2 regions of the Oceanobacillus sp. E9 genome follow, and region 2 is predicted to be linked to the other one. Evidence: riboswitches for the same ligand, from Rfam matches in the RefSeq annotation. Region 2 holds a riboswitch; the other holds the start of a gene.
What was found. A riboswitch is a leader RNA that binds a small molecule or an ion and turns the genes downstream of it on or off. The one in region 2 is predicted to bind FMN.
Positions count from the first base shown of each region.

Region 1: linked by a shared signal. The riboswitch ahead of AQ616_RS01550 (riboflavin synthase) and the one ahead of AQ616_RS09840 (ECF transporter S component) in region 2 are both predicted to bind FMN.

Region 1 covers NZ_LSNA01000001.1:345,508-353,622, reverse strand. Annotated here, with positions in the region: gene AQ616_RS01575 (sensor histidine kinase) at 602-2,203, shown strand; gene AQ616_RS01570 (response regulator) at 2,200-2,913, shown strand; gene AQ616_RS01565 (NAD(P)-dependent malic enzyme) at 3,041-4,231, shown strand; gene AQ616_RS01560 (2-hydroxycarboxylate transporter family protein) at 4,311-5,627, shown strand; gene AQ616_RS01555 (PH domain-containing protein) at 6,034-6,411, shown strand; FMN riboswitch at 6,474-6,613, shown strand; gene AQ616_RS01550 (riboflavin synthase) at 6,892-7,518, shown strand; gene ribB (3,4-dihydroxy-2-butanone-4-phosphate synthase) at 7,530-8,115, shown strand, end outside.
Region 2 covers NZ_LSNA01000007.1:50,074-58,188, reverse strand. Annotated here, with positions in the region: gene AQ616_RS09855 (isochorismate synthase) at 1-1,336, opposite strand, end outside; gene AQ616_RS09850 (1,4-dihydroxy-2-naphthoate polyprenyltransferase) at 1,521-2,456, shown strand; gene AQ616_RS09845 (TraR/DksA C4-type zinc finger protein) at 2,475-2,822, shown strand; gene AQ616_RS09840 (ECF transporter S component) at 2,935-3,522, opposite strand; FMN riboswitch at 3,676-3,799, opposite strand; gene eutH (ethanolamine utilization protein EutH) at 3,834-4,937, opposite strand; gene AQ616_RS09830 (S8 family peptidase) at 5,106-8,115, opposite strand, start outside.

The DNA.
Region 1 (8,115 bases), on a different contig from region 2:
AAAATTTGTCAATAGACCGGCTCTCATAACCAAAAAATCTAAAGAAAAGCAAAAAAGAGGTCAATAGACCGGTTCTCATAACCAAAATAACTTAGAAATCCCAAAAAGTGGTCAATAGAGTGGCTCTCATAACCAAAAAAACTAAAGAAAAGCAAAAAAATGGTCAATAGACCGGTTCTCATAACCAAAAAAACTTAGAAATCCCAAAAAGTAGTCAATAGACCAGCTCTTATAACCAAAAAACTAAAGAATTCCCTCGCAAATGTACAATAACATTTCTAAATTCTAGACCACGAAATGCCCTCTGGGATTGGGTTAGGAGAAAACACGGATTGTGCCGGGGTAATCCGTGGTCCTCTTTTCAACTCTCAACCGCCACACCACAAGGTGAGCGTCTTTACAAAGGCATTCATTCCAATTATCTTAGATTAATTGTATTAACTTTTATTTAAAATTTACAACTTAACAACGACTCTTCCGGATACTCATTGGTGAAGAATGTAGACTCTTTACTAATACCTAAACAAGTTTCGTTGATCACTACTCTTATATGAATTTTCTATGATAGCATAAAGTGATAATCATCTTGGGGGAAATATCGATGGGTAAGAAAAAAACACGCCTTAGCGTATTGATAACAACGCTTGTTTGTTTAGTTGTTATTATTGTTCTCATTACCAATGATCTGTTAATTAATTATGCAACGGGTGAACGGCTTAAAGAAAATATTGAAGAGAAAGCAGTGATTATTTCTCGAACAATGGCCAAGTCCGAATGGGTAATTAATGGACTACAGAATAAAGATGAGGAAAAATATATACAAGAATATACGAATGAAATAAGTCGCTCCACGGATTTAACATTTATTGTAGTAATGGATATGAATGGTATACGTAAGTCACATCCGAACTCGGAGTTAATTGGAAAACCCTTTGTAGGAGGAGATGAAGATACAGTATTAGAACAAGGTATCGAGCATATTTCCATATCGGAGGGAACGCTTGGAGACTCATTACGCGCTTTTTCGCCGATATTTAATGGAGACGGCGAACAAATTGGCGCAGTATCGGTGGGGATATCATTACAAGAAATAAATGATGTCATCTATAACAACCATATCAGCAATCTAATTAGTTCGATTGTTGGTTTAATTATTGGAATCTTGGGAGCTTGGTTTATTGCTCGTTATATTAAGCGGATATTATTTGGACTAGAGCCGTTTCAGATTGCTAAGATGTTAAAAGAAAGAAGTGCTACGTTAGAGTCTGCTAGAGAAGGTATTATTACCATCGATACAGACCATAAAATAACGATAGTAAATAAAGCAGCGATGAAAGTTTTTGAAAAAGCAGGAATTACTGAATCTCCTGTTGGGAAAAGCGTAGAACAAGTTCTTCCTCACTCCCATTTAGAAGAAATTTTAGAAAGTAAACAACCTGCGATGGATGTTGAACAGAAAATAAATGGAGTGACGATTTTGGCAAATCGTATGCCAATCGTAGTGAATGACGAAGTGGTAGGTGCTATTTCTACTTTTAGAGATTTAACGGAACTAAAACAATTAGCCAAACAATTATCAGGTGTTAAGCTGTATGCAGAAGCATTACGTGCACAGTCTCATGAATTTATGAACAAATTACATGTGATTAATGGCATGGTAACGACAAAAAGTTACGATGAGTTAGATGACTATATTAAACAAATTGTTAATCAGCGTAATGAAGAACTCAATCACGTCGTTAAGAATGTAAAAGACTCGATTTTGGCTGGATTTCTTCTAGGCAAACTAAGCGATGCAAGGGAAAGAGATGTTAATCTTCAAATAGATATTGCAGAAGAAATACCTGCCGTTCCCGATAATCAAGTTGTTCATAAATTAATTACTGTTATCGGCAATTTAATAGATAATGCAATCGATGCAATAATATCCAAAGAAAACCGAACAATTGATATGTATGTAAGCTATAAAAACGATTGGCTCTATATTGGAATTCAAGATTATGGTGTTGGTATAGATGAAAATACACAACAGCAGATGTTTCAAAAAGGATATTCCACAAAAGGAAATAATCGTGGGTATGGTTTGTATTTAGTAAAACAGAGCGTAGAAGCTTTGGGTGGATCCCTGCGTTTTGAAACGCTTGAAGCTGGAACTATTTTTGAAGTTGAAGTTCCTTATAAGATAAGGAGAGATATACGATGATTCGGGTACTAATTGTGGAAGATGATCCAATGGTAGCGGAGTTTAATAATAGATATATTCAGCTGATCGATGGATTCGAAGTAACAGCAATAGCAACGAATACAACCGAAGCGAAGAAAATCTTGGAACAACAAACAGTTGAATTATTATTGCTGGATGTGTATATGCCAGACGAAAATGGATTAGCGCTACTTTCTTATATTCGAAGTAAGGGTGTGGAAGTGGATGTGATATTAATAACTGCCGCATCAGATAAAGAACGTATACGGCAAGCCCTACGATTTGGTGCTGTAGATTATTTAATCAAACCATTTGAATTTGAACGATTAGAACAATCACTTCTTGTTTATAAAGAAAAACAAGAATTATTAATGGACAAAGAAGGTATGACTCAAAAGGAACTTGACAAGTTTATGCATGTGGAAGAAGAAGCGAGTGAACCAGAAAAAATGTTGCCAAAAGGCCTGACAGAGTCAACGTTACAAGTCATCGTATCCGAAATCAGGCGACAGCATGGCGCGTTTTTCTCTACAGATAAATTAGCAGAACAAACCAATATTTCCCGTGTATCTATACGTAAATATTTAAAGTTCTTAGTAGACATTGATTGGATCGAAGAGAAGATGACCTATGGGATAGGACGACCAGTCTATTCGTATCAGTATAAAAGAGAAAATGACCATCACTTACATCCATATGTAAGCAGCTAATTTAGAATTGGCTGCTTTTTTTAATTTCAAAACCCTTTTAATAGTTTCAAAACCGTTCAATTTTTTGTCAAATATTTATAATAAATATGAAATCGAATTGAAAGCGATTACGGTGGGGGTAATTATAGTGGTAAATAAAAATTTAAAAGATGAAGCAATTGAACTTCATTATAAACATAAAGGAAAGCTAGAAATCACAGGGAAAATGGAAATAAATAGTGAAGACGATTTAAGTCTTGTGTATACACCTGGGGTTGCGGATGTATGTAAACAGATTGCAGACGATCCGAAAAAAATCAATACACTTACATCTCGGGGAAACATGGTAGGGATTGTAACAGACGGTACAGCAGTACTTGGTCTAGGAAATATTGGACCAAAAGCAGCAATGCCTGTGATGGAAGGAAAAGCATTATTATTCAAGAAATTCGCTAACATTGATGGATTTCCTATTTGTTTAGATACTACGGATGTAGATGAAATTGTAAATATTGTAAAAGCAATGGGACCAACTTTTGCTGGGATTAATCTTGAAGATATTGCAGCTCCTCGCTGCTTTGAAATTGAAAAACGTCTGAAAGAAGAATTAGATATTCCAGTGTTCCACGATGATCAGCATGGAACTGCAATTGTTGTTCTAGCAGCATTAACGAATGCATTAAAAGTGGTAAACAAACAAACTCGTCCAATTAAAATTGTGATTAATGGTGCTGGTGCAGCAGGAATTGCCATAGCGAAGCTACTCTATCATGCCGGATTGACAAATATCACATTAGTAAGCTTAGAAGGCGTTGTAGCAAAAGGCGAAGAATGGTTGAATCCGATGCAAGCAGAAATGGCAGAAGTAACTAATAAAGATAATGTTCGCGGTACTTTAAAAGATGCGATTACAGAGGCGGATGTATTCATCGGTGTATCCGGTCCAGGAGCATTAAAGAAAGAACATATTCAAACAATGGCGAAGGATCCGATTATCTTTGCACTTGCGAATCCAATTCCAGAAATCTATCCAGAAGAGGCGATAGAAGCTGGTGCAGCAGTCGTGGCAACGGGGCGCTCTGATTATCCGAATCAAGTCAATAATTTACTTGCATTTCCAGGAATATTCCGAGGAGCAATTGATGCGGGAGCAAGGGACATTACTACCGAAATGAAGGTTGCTGCAGCTTATGGGATTGCGAATGTACTAAATGATCAGGAAGTTTCTAAAGATAAGGTAATCCCAAATGCCTTGGATGAGAGAGCGGCAGAACGTGTTGCGCAAGCTGTTATGTCGAGTGCTATTCAACAGAAAAAGGAAACAAGCTCTGTAAGTTAATGTAAGAGGGGAAGAGTCTTCCTTATCTTTTATAGGGAGGCTCTTCAAAAAACAAAAGTGAATGAGAAAGGTGAATAGAATGAAAGATTCTACAGAAATGAAAACGAATACAACAAAAAATAATACAGTTTCCCTTCCACAAACGGGAGTGAAAATATTTGGAATGCCAGTGTTATGGTTTCTTCTATTTTCAGCAATAACGATTATCGCAATATATTCCGGTAGCCTTCCAGCTGGTATGATTGGTAGTTTACTTGTCATGATTGTAATTGGTGAACTATTAGGATTCGTCGGAGATAGAACGCCAATCGTACGTACCTTCCTTGGTGGGGGAGCAATTGTCGCGATATTCGGCTCTGCGTTTATGGTATATAGCGGTATATTGCCAGAGTATGTCGTTACAGGCGTTACTGATTTTATGACAACTGGCGGTTTTCTTGATTTTTATATTGCAGCACTTATTACCGGAAGTATTTTGGGAATGAGCTCTAAGCTATTAGTTAAAGTTGGTGTCCGTTTCTTTGTTCCTATCTTCGGAGCAATCATTGGTGCGATTATTTTAGCAGCTATTATTGGTAGCATTGTAGGATTCACGATTCAAGACGCAATACTTGTTTTAACATTACCGATTATGGGTGGAGGCATGGGAGCAGGCGCTGTTCCGATGAGTCAAATCTATTCAGAACTATTAGGCAACAGTCCAAGTTACTATATTTCTATGTTAGTACCTGCACTAGCTTTAGGAAATGTATTTGCCATTGTGTTAGCTAGTGTACTAAATTTAATTGGGAAAAAATATCCTTCTTTAACAGGAAACGGACAAATTATTGAAGGAGTAACGGAAGAGAAAAAAGAACAAAAATATGATATTAAATTAATGGGCGCAGGGTTGCTTGCAGCAATTGCTTTCTTTACAATTGGCTCTGTGTTAGGGGATTTCTTACCAATTCATGCGTATGCAATTATGATTATTTTAGTAGCTTTAACTAAAATTGCTAATATCTTACCGCAAACTGTTTTAGATGGTGCAAGTCAGTGGTATCAGTTCGTAGCTAGTAACTGGACATTAGCACTTTTATTCGGAATAGGGGTTGCTTACACGGATTTAAATACAGTAATCGAAGCATTGACACTTCAATATATTCTAACTGTATTTGCTGTCGTATTAGGAGCAATACTTGGTGCAGGCTTGCTAGGTAAACTCGTAGGATTTTACCCAATTGAGGCGGCTATTACAGGTGGATTATGTATGGCTAACATGGGCGGTACTGGAGACGTGGCAGTATTATCCGCTTCCAAGCGTATGCAACTAATGCCATTTGCTCAAATCTCTTCTCGTTTAGGTGGAGCAATTATACTGCTCATTACAGGACTAATCATACAAATGTTCTTATAAACAGCATTACTAAGAGCTCTTATTGTGAGACACAATAAGAGCTTTTTTATGTTTGTAATTAACGATAGAATTTAGCGTCAATACAAAAAGTGAAATATTTTATATGTAAATCAATTTCATAATTAATAAAATCCGAATGTATTGCTGTTTGATTTCCATTGCAGACGGCGCTTTCCGCAGGCACGGCTTCAACTAACTAGGAAAAGAATCCCACTTTTCCTAGTGGATTTTCAACTCGTGCTGATCCTGCAGGAGTCGCCGTCTTCCATTTCAATCAAAACCAAGTAATTCTAATAATCCGAACATTAATATTTATATTCAGTCTTATTATTTATAAAATTAAGCAACAGAAATTTACTCATATGGTATAATTACCTATATAACTAAACTTTTAGGGGGAATACACATGGGTCTTTTTGATGGTATTATGGGGAATGCTTCTGAAGTAGATAAGAGCAAAATTGAAGAAGAATTTAAGCAAGTTTTAGCGGAATCGGAAAATATTGAGAGAACGTATAAACTTATTCGAGATTTGTTTATCTTTACAAACAAGCGATTAATTTTAGTAGATAAACAAGGTGTAACAGGTAAAAAGATGGAAATCCATTCCATACCTTACAAAAATATTGTTCACTTTAGTATTGAAACCGCTGGAAGTTTTGATTTAGATGCTGAGTTGAAAATCTGGATATCTGGTAATTCTGTGCCTTTCCAAAAGCAGTTTAACAAAAGCTTAAATATATATGAAGTTCAAACCGTATTGGCAAGCTACGTACTTAATTAATTTATTTATTTTATTTGACATTAACTATCTGAAGTTTTACACTTTTACTTAGAATTGAATAGTGTATTCTTCGGGGCAGGGTGTAATTCCCGACCGGCGGTGACAAGTTAATAAGAACTTGAAGTCCGTGACCCGCTTTCATGCGGTGGATCTAGTGAGAATCTAGAACCGACAGTAATAGTCTGGATGGGAGAAGAATAGCTGTATGGATACGTATATCTATTGACGTGGAGAAAACTAGGTTGTTTCTAGTTGTCTTAAATTTACGTATTTTTACACATATCGTTTATTAGAGTTAGCTATGCCCCGCAATCTACATATTGCGGGGCTATTTATATGGAGATTATGTAATTCATTTTTCCTTACATCGTTCTACGAGTGAGACTAATTTAGTTGCTTACTCTCTATTTCAGTATTATTCCCCCTTTAAAGAGATCACATTCATTTCTGATATTAAATTAAATAAAAGGAGCTGATGGTTTGTTTACAGGAGTTGTTCAAACAATTGGGCAAGTAACGAACGTGGAGAAGCGACGAGAAACAATTCAACTTGTTATTCATACAACAGAGTCGCAATTGCTGCATTACAACGTTGGCGACAGCATGGCTGTTAATGGAGTGTGTCTGACTGCCACCAAAGTAGCTGAGGATACATTTACGGCTGATGTCATGCCTGAAACATTTCGATCTACCAATCTTCAATATGTGAGTATTGGTTCATCTGTGAATTTGGAAAGGGCGATGCGTGCAACAGATCGATTTGAAGGGCACATCGTTGCGGGTCACGTAGATTCCACTATTACCGTCAAACGTACATGGAAAGACCAAAATGCATATTACATGAGCTTCACATTGCCGATACCATATGCGCAAGAAGTCATTGCGAAAGGTTCAGTTACCTTGGATGGTACCAGTTTAACGGTTGTAGAAAAATCTAGTCATACATTTACGATTAGTTTGATTCCCCATTCACAGCAAGCATCGATTTTGTCCCAACGTCGAGTGGGTGATTACGTAAATATGGAGACGGATATGCTTGCTAAATATATTCTTCAAGCAAACAAGCAAACCTTATCACAGTCCTTTTTACAAGAAAATGGATTCTAAGGAGGGAAAATATGAACGAGCAAAGCAAGATAGAGCGGGCGATAGAAGATTTGCGGAATGGAAAATTGATTATTGTTGCAGATGATGCGGACCGAGAAGCAGAAGGAGATCTTGTTGGACTCAGCGAGTTGGTAACGCATGAAAATGTTAATTTTATGACTAAATACGGACGAGGATTAATCTGCGTTCCAATTACAGAAAAACGAGCGGTGGAATTAGATTTAGATGCAATGTCTAAAAATAATACCGATACGTATGGTACTCAATTTACGGTTAGTGTTGATCATTATACCAATTCTACAGGGATTTCTACGGCTGATCGTGCAGATACAATACGGGCTTTAGCTGACCCATTATCAAAAACGACAGATTTCAAGCGTCCGGGTCATATGTTTCCATTAATAGCGAAGAATGCAGGCGTATTGGAACGTAGAGGTCACACAGAAGCAGCTGTTGATTTGGCAAGTCTATCAAACTCGTTTCCATCGGCGTATATTTGTGAAATTTTAAATGATGATGGATCGATGGCAAGATATCCAGCTCTTGAAACACTGGCGAAACAATGGCATTTAACCTTAATTACAGTAGAAGATCTCG
Region 2 (8,115 bases):
CATATTCACTCACTGGATCTGAATCTGATACAATTCCGCAGCCTGCAAAAAGTGACGCCTCAGTTCCTTGAATCATGGCAGAACGTATAGCTACGGCAAACTCACCATTATTATTACTATCTAGCCATCCAATAGGAGCACCGTACCAACCTCTGTCTAACCGTTCATTATTTCTAATAAAAGACATGGATTCTTCCCTAGGTGTTCCACCTAAAGCTGGAGTTGGATGAAGTTCCTCTATAATAGAGAAGATACTATTGCTATTCATTAATTTAGCAGTTACAGGTGTATAAAGATGTTGTAATGTCTTATAGATATACACTTGTGGTTCACTAGGAATATCTACATTAGTACAGTATCTTTCAACTGCTTTTCTAATCATTTGAACAACATAGTCATGCTCTTTTCGATTCTTTGGATCTGTAAAAAGATCCTCAGCAATTTTTTGGTCTTCTTTAGTTGTCTTTCCTCTTGGTGCAGTACCTGCGAGACAAGTAGAAAATAATTTATTTCCTTCCACTTTAACAAGTCGTTCAGGAGTAGCCCCTACAAAACAATCGCCGTCAATCTCATATGCAAAAATATAACTATTCGATTGCGTTTCTAATAGTTTTCTTATAATCGAGGGAATATCTGCTCGTTTATCAAAACGTAAACGAATCTCTCTTGCCAATACAATCTTATTGGTAATGGAAGTTTTCATTTCTTCTGTTGCTTTTTGAACAGTCTGCATCCATTGTTGTGGATTTACTTCTTTCTTTTCAATCATGTTAATATCTTGTTTTAAAAAATTCGATTCTCCTAATAAATAAGACTCCAATTCTTTGTATTCTTCCATTAATTGAAAGCCATGATCATTTGTATGCAAATACATATTGAAAGTTAAATAACATTGATTGTCTACTATTGTAACCATAACTTGAGGTATCGTTAATTGACCAGCTGGAAAATTACGCCACAAGTGTGTTGATTCTTTTTTTGGATCAAATGCAAAACCACCTAGTCCTACAATTCCAGTTCCTTGCTTTTCAAAAGGATTGTGAATAGTGGCTCTTTTCAACAACTCATTCCAATCATTTTCTATTGATCGAAAACGTTGACCTTCCGCTTGTATGGTAACTGCCTGTCCAGCACCAAGAATGGTTACATCGTTCGAATTACTCGACCAGAAACTTCTTGTTAATTTCCTATCTCCTGCTAATTGCAAAAAAGAGTATATGTTAGGATGGTTAATTTTTTTCGTGTAACTAAACAACTTAGCTTGATCTTCAGATAACATTTCATTAATTGCTTTATCAACAAGAATTGCTAGTTGTTTTTCTTCTATTCCAATCATTCCTATGAACCCCCGACATAATATCGTAAATTAATTATATCCTTCCTTATTTTATGCTCTTTTTACGAGTTTCTCAAGAAAAGCCTATTATTTCGAAAAAATTCCTGATTATAACATACATTGACACCTTCTTAACCTTTCCATAAAATTAATATGATATAGACAAATCAGGAGGCTTATTTCAATGCAATCAAAAGATACATCGAATATGAAAAAATTATTAAATGAACGTGAAGGAATTCACGTTTGGTGGCGACTACTTCGACCACACACTTTGACCGCATCATTTGTCCCAGTTTTTGTTGGAACAATGATTGCATTTAATGAAGGTACCATTAACTGGTTGATTTTCATAGCAATGTTAATAGCTTCTTTATTAATTCAATCAGCTACCAATATGTTTAATGAGTATTATGATTTTGTTCGTGGATTAGATAATGATCAATCTGTTGGGATTGGAGGATCTATTGTACGTGATGGGATAGATCCAAAACATATTCGAAATTTAGCATTCCTATTTTATGGAATATCTGTTTTACTGGGAATATACATTTGTGTGATGTCTAGTTGGTGGGTTGCAATAATTGGTTTAATTTGTATGATAATTGGTTATTTATATACTGGAGGCCCTATTCCAATTTCATATACTCCATTTGGAGAATTATTCTCAGGAGTATTGATGGGATCCGTGATAATTGGTATTACTTACTATATTCAAACGGAGACGATAACTTCGGAAATAATTTGGGTTTCAATACCTATTACTATCTTTATCGGTTGTATCAATTTTGCAAACAATATCCGAGATCGCGAAGGGGACAAACGCGGTGGTAGAAAAACTATTGCAGTCTTGATTGGCAAAGAACGATCCGTTGCACTACTTGGGACATTAATGGCGTTGGCGTATATTATGACCTTATTGTATATCTTTATCGGGTTCCTTCCGATTTGGTCCTTTATCACTTTCTTAAGTGTCCCAAAAGCATATGGAGTCATTAAGAAATTCCAAGGTAAGAAAACATCGATTGAAATGATGCCGGCGATGGGCGCTACTGCAAAAACAAACACAATGTATGGAATGTTATTAGGGCTATCACTACTTATAACAGCATTGTTATAACTTTGAAAGGATGGAACTATGACAAATAAATTAAGTAAAGATAAGTTAAATTATTTTAAAAAGAAATTACAGCAAATGAAAGAAGATTTAGAGGATAGACAAGACAATAATACGAGTTCTGATGAACTCACTAATTTTGATAATCATCCAGCGGATTTGGGTACAGAACAATTTGAACAACAACGAGATGCTGGTCTTAATCTGATGCGAGAAGATCAATTACAAGAAATTGAAGATGCATTGCAAAGGATCGAAGATGGTACGTATGGGATTAGTGAAAAATCAGGTGAACCTATTCCAGAAGAACGATTAGAAGTAATGCCCACTGCCCGTCTTTTAGTATCAGAGGAAGAAGAAAACTATTAAAAAGCACTTCGTTTGTGCCAGAAGTAGTTGGTTCTCCACCGCACATAAATTTCAAAATTCCTTATATATCACAAAAAGCTTCGCTACCATTGTGGTTGCGAAGCTTTTTAATTTATTTTAGAGAAAACCTTGTTTGTTGTTGTTGAACCCAGGCTTGTAATTTTATAAATAATGGAATAAACAATACTGCAATAAATACACCTTTTAACATATTAAATGGTAATACACCTGCTATAACAGATATCCATTTAACTTGATTAGACATTTCCCATCCCATAAACCAACCATAAGCCGGTAAAATCAGATAGTAATTCATAACACTCATTCCAATTGCCATCACAAGCGTACCAATAACTAATCCAGTTAGTAATCCTTTCATACCTTTAACTCGGTGATAAATCATAGAAACTGGAACAACTAACATTACGCCTGCAATAAAGTTTGACATAACTCCAATTGGATCTGCAGATCCGGAAACTGCAAGATACAATAAATTCTTAAAACCAACTACTACAATGCCTGCAATTGGGGAGAAAATCAATGAAGCTATCAAAGCAGGTACATCACTAAAGTCTACTTTTAAATATGGTGTCGGTAAAAATGGTAATGGAAAATTAATAAAAAATAATACCAATGAAATTGTACTTAATAACGCAATGATAATTAACTTTAATAAATTGTTTCTTTTCGATTTTTGCATCTGTGTCTCCTCCATCAATTCATTCGACTCCGATCTTGTGATGAAGGACGATTACCTGTTATGTGTTTCATTAATAAAACCCTAGAGCGGAGCCCTAGGGTTTGAATACATCGTCAAATAATGCACACAAAAAATGTGTAACACAAACATGATCGACATCTTCTCCCATCCAGACTATAACTGTCGGTACTGGAATCTAACCAGATCAACCACAATACGTATGCAGCTCGCGGACTTTACCGCCGGTCGGGAATTACACCCTGCCCCGAAGATTGGAATCGAATATTTATTTGTTAGAAACCATTATACCTTCACATTGAATTTTTAGCAAGTATATTACTATCTTTTGATGAAGTAAGTAACAACGCTAACACAATTGCTGAAATACCAGAAGATAACTTTCCTATTATCATCGCAATCACCATGGATGATTCTATACTTGCAACAAAACCTAAATGGCCACCAAATACAAATGCACCACTCACTGCAAAAGCTACATTCATAACCTTTCCACGTTCATTCATTTGCGTTAATAATGCTAGCATAGGAATCACATGAGCTACAGATGCTATAAGCCCTGCCGTAGAAGCTGAATTTATTTGTAATCTATTACCAATCTTTTGTAAATGTTTCGAAGCAAGTTTTGTAATTACTGCAACAAATGGAAAGGCACCAGCTAACACAATTGCGATTAATCCGACTATTTGGATACCATCTTCTAGAGGAGCTAACCCCGGAATAACTGTGATTTCAGTAATGGTTTCAATACCAATCGCTAATAATCCAATTAACGCAATTGTTGTTACTGTTTTACCTAACCAATGAAATAGTATCATCATATTGTCAACAAAAAATAGTAGTCCTATTAAAATACAAATTGAAAACACAATTGGAATTACAAGATTTCGAAACATCATAGACCAGTCAAGTTCAGCATAAAATCCTCCAATTAAGCAACCAATAGGGATCGTACTAATTCCAATCATTATCCCCTTCGCAAAATACGAATGATCTTGTTTTGTAATCATACTAAGTGCAACTGGTATGGTAAATGAAATCGTTGGTCCGAGCATAGTACCTAAAAATACCCAAGCAAATAACGCAGCTTCATTGCTTTCAGCCATTTGTTCTGCAAGTGCTTGTCCACCCATATCTAATGCCAATATTGTATTCGCAAATGTAGATGGGTCTGCCCCAATCCATCTGTAAAAAGGTGTTACGATCGGAGTCAAAATATTAGCAATTACTGGAGCTAAAGAGACTATTCCTACTATTACTAATGCTAACGTCCCCATAGACATAATTCCTTCTTTAAATTTTTCCCCCAAGCCTAAGCGATTACCAGCTAAATAATCAATACCACCAAGTAATAAAAAAGCTGCTAATATCAACATTATAATTTCATTTATATTCATACCTTTCCCCTTATGTATATCCATATAAAAAATGGTTATTCTTAACCCAGCATACACTATATCAAATATAGATTAAACAATACATTAATAGAATTTTTAAAATAGAAAAAAGTCTGTAGGAAAGAAATTTCTTCCTTTTCTACAGACTTTTACTGTAACAAGCTATTACTATTCTTCTAGATTAATAAATAGTTTTCCTTCAGCTTGTTCTCTTGTTTCATTACCGAAGCTATCTTTTGCAATAACTTCAATAACTGCACCATCTGCAACTGCATTACTCGTAGCAGTCCAATAACCAACATACTTACCTTCTGAAACTTCCATCATTGGAAGTTCAGTTGCATTCGTAAGTCCAAGGTTCGTTAATGGCATATGAATAACATAAGTTGCACGTAAACCTGGATCAGCTTCAAACTCAATTTTCACACTTTCTCCCGCACTGAGATGTACATCTTCTGTTGGAGTTACATTTTCAATTTCAGGAGCAGTGTAATCCGCTTCTATAGTGACTGATTCAGTCGTTGTATTTCCAGCCAAGTCAGCGGCAACAACTTCAATTGTATTTTCGCCTTCATCAAGTAAAATACGCTTAGAATAAGCACCATCTTCTACAGATGCTTGCTGCCCATTAACTTCGACATAGTCTAGGTTTTCATCTGCAACAGTACCTTCTACTGTCACTGTTTCACGATTAGTCTTATCCCCATCTGAAGGATTATCAATCGTTAATTCTGGTGATTCAGTATCTAGAGTAACCGTTACAGTATCCGATTCTCCAACAACGACATCTTCCATAATTGTTTGAGCTTGGAGTTCGTTTGCACCTTCCGTTAAATCAACTGGAATAGAGAACTCTCCACTATCTCCAACTTCTGCAGTACCAACATCTTCTCCATTGTTCAACAGTTGTAAGGTTGTTGTAGGTGAAGCAGTTCCTGCAACAGTTAATTCTGATTCATTTGTAATATAATCTTCTGCAGGAGTAATAATAATTGGATCATCTACACCGTAAGCTACTCGAGCACGAATCATATAGTTGCCCTCAACTTCAGGTGATGGAGACCATGCTCCTGCCACACTTTGGTAGCTTCTTCCTGCATTTGGGCCATTCTCATCCGTAGCAAGTCCTGGTACATTAGGATTTACTCCAGTTTGAACATATACCATATAGAAGTCCCCTTCTACTTGGATTGCATGTTCAGATAAATCAACTACAGTCCATTCATCAAGGCTTCGAATTGCTTCTGCTTCTACCGGACCTGCAATAAGTTCACCAGGAGTGCCATCTGGACCAGTCGCATCCCATACTTCAACTGCAAATTCTGTTCCGCCTGGATTTGGCCAGTCTGTACCGTGGAATTGGAACACACCATCAGTAACAATTGCAGATTCTCTACCTTCATCTAAAGACATTTTTACTGCCCATTTGTTTCCTGCATCATAGTAAGCACGAGCATTCTCAGCAGTTCCATCATCATAACCGATTTCTCCACCTGGAACGGTATAGAATGGTTCTAATGAGATATTTACTTCAGCATCTTGACCATCTAAGTCAACTTCAACTTCTGTTGGATGATATCCTTGAGCTAACACTTTTAACGTGTAATTCCCTTCATAAGCAGAAAGTGAGAAGTTACCATCTGCATCAGTTTCAACTGGTGCAATGTTTGCATCTTCTACTAAAATTACCGTAGCACCTTCTACTCCCTCACCGGTATCTTCATCTGTTACAGTACCAGTGATAGTATATTGATCTATTTCTTCTAATGTAAAGTCAGCTGTTGTAGATGCATCATCTTCAATAGATACAGATTGTTCTGCAGAATGAAAGCCATATGCTTCTGCAACTGCAGTATAGTCACCAGCAGCGTGCATAAATGAATAAGAACCGTTTGCTGGATCTGTATTCACTGATCTACCTGATTCTAAAATACTGACTGTCGCATTTATTGGCAATAACGTCGGATTAATTGATTCTTTTTTGTTGTCCTTTTCTACTATTGGCATAGCAGGTGTGATCTTATTCGGATCAACTTTTTCTTTTTTCGTAACATCTTTTTCAACTGCAACGTTAGATTCTTTCTGATCAATTGTTAATGCATTTGATCCTTTCACTTCTTTCAGACCAACTGCATTGGAAACAGAAGCATCAGATAGGCCAACATCATCGATATACCAACCATCACGTGTTACACTTCCATCTGTATCAAGGTTAAATCCAATATATACACGTTGACCACTATACTCTGATAAATCCAACTCTACTTGTTGCCAACCGTCAGATATATTTGTTATACGCAACAATTGAGTCCAGTTCTCTTGGTCTGTAGAAATAAATACATGACCAAAATCCCAGTTATTTTCGATATTAAACCAATGCTGGAACTGTAAATACGATTCACCTTCTGGAAGATCAATAGGCGGCATTAATAATGTGCTATTTTCATTGTTTGTATATTGTCCTTCAGTGTTAGTAGCATACACATAATCTCCAGAGAAAGCTTCTCCAGGTCCAGAAGTCGGTTCTCCTCTGTTCCAGCTAGCATTATCGCCAGATACTAGCCATCCAGATGGATTGGATTCGAAATCAGTGAAGTATCCTACACTAATTCCAGGCAATACATCTAGTGAATATTCATCAGTTGTTACTTCATTTCCTCCAAAATCATTAATAACAAAGTGATAAGAGAATGAATCTCCAGTAATACTATCACCCGGTATAGTTACCGCATACTCTCCAGATTTGTAATCACCAGACACTCGTTCTGCGGATAATGTTTCATCTCCAAATACAACATCTACAGAAGAGACACTGATATTATCTGAAACGTTAATGGTTAATGGTAAATCCATTCCTTCGTACGTTTCTACTGGAGCTTCGTGTTCGTAAGTAGGAGCTTCGTTATCTTCTCCTTCTTTTGTAACTTGTCCTTCAAGTGTACCAAGTCCAGACACTACAGAAGAAACTGCATCATGTGCATTTACAAGACCATATCCATATCCCATATTTGGTGATTCTGGGAAAGCCCCATCAGTAAGTGGCTGTGCTGTATTTATAAGAATTTCCTCTAAATCATCCACTGACAAACTTGGATCTGCTTGTATTAATAAAGCCGCTGCACCTGATACAGCAGGACCAGCCATTGATGTTCCATTCCATCCACCTTCATATCCGCCA